DNA from 2 places in the Virgibacillus sp. LDC1 genome. Region 1 is predicted to be linked to the other one. Evidence: riboswitches for the same ligand, from Rfam matches in the RefSeq annotation. Region 1 holds a riboswitch; the other holds the start of a gene.
What was found. Region 1 has a riboswitch for thiamine pyrophosphate ahead of OHJ21_RS13950 (YkoF family thiamine/hydroxymethylpyrimidine-binding protein). Riboswitches for the same ligand answer to the same signal wherever they lie in the genome.

Region 1 (2,197 bases):
TTAAGTATACCCCTTCTTCTTTCAACTCCCAAAGTGCACGCGTCGTTGTATTGCTTGGCGAACAGCATGATAAACTGTGGAACATGACGGAAGGCATCCTGAAGGAAGTCGTTGGCGATGAAGAAGCCTTCAAATCCACGGCCGACAAAATGGCTGCATTCCGCGCTGGTTACGGTACGGTATTGTTCTTCGAGGACAACAACGTCATTGCCGGGCTGCAACAAAACTTTGCCGCTTATGCCGACAACTTCCCGGTTTGGTCCAACCAATCCAACGGCATGCTGCAATTTGTAGTATGGACATCCCTTGAAGCAGAAGGTCTGGGTGCATCCCTGCAGCACTACAACCCGCTGATCGACGAAAAAGTAAAATCCGAATGGAACATCCCAGAAAGCTGGAAGCTGATTGCTCAAATGCCTTTCGGTAAGCCGGTTGCTGAACCAGGCGAAAAAGAATTTGCACCGCTGGAAGATCGCGTGAAAGTATACAACTAAACCAATAGATGAAAAAACCGCCTTCCTAAGTTCCTGCAACTGGGATAGGCGGTCTTTTTTATAATGGGCAAAGATTGAAAAACCGATCGCAAAACGATACAATTACACAGGTAAGAACCCTCGAATTCCTACGATAACGGAGGCTCCGGGGCAAACTTGCAATAACCAACTACATAGGATGTTGGCTGTACTAGGGGTGCCATGTGCTGAGAGACGGCGGGCTGCCGTTAACCCTTATCACCCGATCTAGGTCATACTAGCGTGGGGAAGTGTAGCATTTATGTTTATTTCTTTTCGTAGGCATAACTGCACCTTCTTCATGGGGTGCGGTTTTTTTGCGTGGACTTATATTATGGGGAGGAAATGACAATGAATGAGCTTGTATGCGGAACCAGCCGGATCGTCGGATGCCGGTTCTCGGTATTTCCCATGACGGACCGGTTTGTAGAGGTCATCATGGACGCACTACAATCTGTGGATACGGAGAAAGTGTGGATTCAGACAGATGATGTGAGCACCTGTATTCGTGGACGAGCAGAGCATGTCTTTGATGTTACAAGGGCGATATTCGCCCATGCCGCGGCGAGCGGCGTGCACACCGTTTTTAATGGTACTTATTCCATCGGCTGCCCCGGTGATACGGACGCCGATGTATATATGACTGAGGATTCGACCCTCTTAAACCGTGACATCGGAGAACATGCCGAAATCGAGACTGCCTGCCAATTCGCTCTTTACCCCATGGGTACCGATAACTATATGGAAGTCATCTACAGTGAAGTAAATCGTGCGAAGGAAGCCGGGACATTCGCCGGAAGCGTTCATTACGCCAGCCGATTGGACGGGTCCCTGTCCCGGGTATTTGGATCGCTTGAAGACGCGTTTTTACATGCGATTCAATCCGACAGCAGCCATCTGGTCATGACTGCAGTTGTGTCCGCACACAGCCCATCAATCAAAGCCGCATCGAATTGAGTTCTATTGAGGCAGACAAAAGCCCGGCAAAAGCCGGGCTTTCCTGTCACTAGCTGCCAAGAATCTTGACAGTTTAAACCCAAGCACTCAAGATAATTACGAGCAGGATAAAGAGAACCAAAATAGTTCCTACTGAATTGCCCCATGCGCCGCCGTATTCTCCGCTCATGAAGATCCCCTCCTGGATTTAAAGAATGACGTGATGTAATCACACTATTATAGTATTGCCCGCTTTGTGCTAGTGTCACGGCTAATGTACCTCTCTTTATATATTGGTTAGGAAATATTATTCCTCAAAACCAATGAGAAGCTTCCCTCCGTACGGACGGAGCATTTCCTCGGTGAATGCCATCAGAGCTGAGGGATCATCCTGGCGATACATCGCCGCGAGCGCTGCTTCCAATCGGTCTCCCAAGATTGTGTCATAGCGGCTGAACAGCCGGAACAGTGTTTTCCCTTCACCCGTCCACTCCCGGTTCACCCTAAGTACAAATTCACAGAGAATCGCCGCGATTTTGTGCACCGTAAACCATTTTTCGCCATCCCTTCGTGGACCCTCCAAGTCCAGCATGTACTCGGTTAGCATATAACGGTATTGGTTCATGTCGGTTAGCGTCAAGGGCATGGGGCCGTAATTCAAATCGCTTCGGGCCTCCGCCCGTACCTCTTCTCCCTCGGGCAGCGCGCGCAGCACCGTCCCATCCGCAATCATCCGCTGCATTGACGGA
Region 2 (2,197 bases), 1.2 Mb from region 1:
CTGCCCCGAGGCACGCGGCTAACCGCATGGATCAAGGGCGTGCTGCCGGATCGGCTGTTTCAGCGGATCATGTATCGGATGCTGGGCCGGCGTTAATCATTCATGCCGCGAATGATTCATGGCCTTAACTTGTAAAATGCGATGTTTGGTAAGGTGAATGGGATTACCCTTTTCTGGCTGGGGACGGATGAAGCAAACCGAGGAGTTCCCCCATCTTCACCTTGGAGCCGGGTTCCAGGTCACCGCGCGGAGTAAACGTGCCGTTCTCCGTCAAAAGCACGACGGTAGAGCCGAATTCAAAGTACGCGAGCTCATCGCCAATCCCGTATTTCTTCACGTTCTCGTCAGCATAACGGATGCTGCTTACGTTCATGGCTCCGACCTTCACGACGGCAACTTCGCCGAACTCATGCGCAATATAGGTAATGAGGCGTTCATTGCGGCTGAGCACGTTCCGAATATGGGTCATCGCAAAATCGTTCACAGGGTAAACGCGGCCCTTCAGATGCTCGCTCTCCGCCTGAACACCGGTTACCGGGGAATGAATGCGATGATAATCGGTCGGGCTTAAATACAATACGAAAGCATAACCGTTGATGTAGTTTTCCATTCTTGGCGATTTGGCGAGCAGCTCACTCAGGGTATAATCCTGTCCCTTGACGCTCAGAATGGTGCCGGCGTTGACGGCGCCCATTGCCGAAATCGTGGCATCGACCGGGCTTACCATAGCGTCGGCGGTATCATCTATGGCGCGCAGGCCTATTTTTAACCGGCGGGAAAAGAACTCGTTCAATGAGCGGTATTCATGGATTTCTTTCTCCGCTTCATGCGCCGGAATTTGATAAATTCGTATAAATGCAGGTATTAGATGACGGCTCAGCCGGCTGTGGGAACAATGCCCCATGATTCGGGACAGCCACTTGCGGGAGGATAGCTCAGTCATCAGACGCAGCAATTGTTTAGCCATGTCATTCTCCTTTGTGCATAGGTGTCAGCAATAAACGTTGGTGGAAAAGCCAACCACTCTGATATTGACATAGAATGAGATGGAAATCAATAAATAGCCATTTTTGAAAAAAGGCTCTTGCTTATTCCGGAGCGAATGTGTATTTTAAAGTTAACATGAAACCGAATAGGAATACGGGGGCTTGAGTGAATCAGGCTGAGATTGCAGCTGTTATCCGCTGTTGACCGTTAATCTGAACTGGGTAATGCCAGCGTAGAGAATATCCGACCCTGCCTACATAGGGCCTATTTTTCCGTCTGCGCGTTTTTCCAGACGGTTTTTTGTTGTGTTTACACAAAAATAGAGGTGGAGAGGGGAATGTGTTGTTATGGGAACGTCTGTGCAAGAGAAGTTGGGGGTTCAGCCCCGAAAAGGGCTGCGGTTAAGCGATATTTTGGTGACGGTGCTGGTATCGCTGGTGCTTGGCGTCATTTATCATTTCTGGGGTTCGGTTTACAATCTGTTAAAACCGCTGTTCTTTGAAGCGGATGAGTTGTTATACGGCATGTGGTTCGCTGCAGCCACGCTTGCTTACTTGCTGATCCGCAAGCCGGGAGTGGCCATCATCGCGGAAGTGGCGGCGGCCCACGTGGAAGTGCTGTTTGGCAGCGGCTGGGGATTGACCCTGCTGCTGTATGGCCTCATTCAAGGACTGGGGGCAGAATTGGTATTCGCGGCATTCCGTTATCGGAGCACCTCCGCGTGGACGCTGGCGATTGCCGGAGCCGGCGCGGCCATCGGCTCGATGATCATGGACTTCTATTACAGTTATACCGATGACCTGCAGACGTGGATGTTCCTTGCCAAATACGGCATGCGGGTACTCAGCGGCGCCGTCATTGCAGGCCTCCTGATGCTCCTGCTGGCCAAAGCGCTTGACCGTACGGGCGTGACATCCCTGCTGCGTCCTGCGTCGAAGAAGGATTACGAAGCACTGGATGATCCGCGCCATGTCTAATGCCACGGTTAGCCAGGTTCCGGCTCAGTCCGCTGAGATGCTTCCGGAACCGGCCGTGTATGTGGAGGGATTGCGTCTGAAGTATCCGGGCGAGGAGCGGCTGATGTTCAAAGACCTCTCCTTCTCGGCTGTCCGGGGGGAGAAGGTGCTGCTGCTCGGTCCGAGCGGCTGTGGCAAATCCACGCTGCTGCAGGTGCTTAGCGGGATGATTCCCCGCGCAACGGAGGTGCCGA

Region 2: it holds a riboswitch for thiamine pyrophosphate, as region 1 does, so the genes downstream of both, OHJ21_RS20035 (ECF transporter S component) here and OHJ21_RS13950 (YkoF family thiamine/hydroxymethylpyrimidine-binding protein) in region 1, are expected to answer to the same signal.

The regions. Positions count from the first base shown of each region.
Region 1 covers NZ_JAOXLZ010000001.1:3,132,585-3,134,781, forward strand. The annotation lists gene OHJ21_RS13945 (nitroreductase family protein) at 1-494, shown strand, start outside; TPP riboswitch at 677-779, shown strand; gene OHJ21_RS13950 (YkoF family thiamine/hydroxymethylpyrimidine-binding protein) at 864-1,469, shown strand; gene OHJ21_RS13955 (sporulation protein YjcZ) at 1,543-1,638, opposite strand; gene OHJ21_RS13960 (nucleotidyltransferase domain-containing protein) at 1,756-2,197, opposite strand, start outside.
Region 2 covers NZ_JAOXLZ010000001.1:4,381,834-4,384,030, reverse strand. The annotation lists gene OHJ21_RS20045 (SDR family oxidoreductase) at 1-96, shown strand, start outside; gene asd (archaetidylserine decarboxylase) at 164-967, opposite strand; TPP riboswitch at 1,131-1,243, shown strand; gene OHJ21_RS20035 (ECF transporter S component) at 1,335-1,964, shown strand; gene OHJ21_RS20030 (ABC transporter ATP-binding protein) at 1,957-2,197, shown strand, end outside.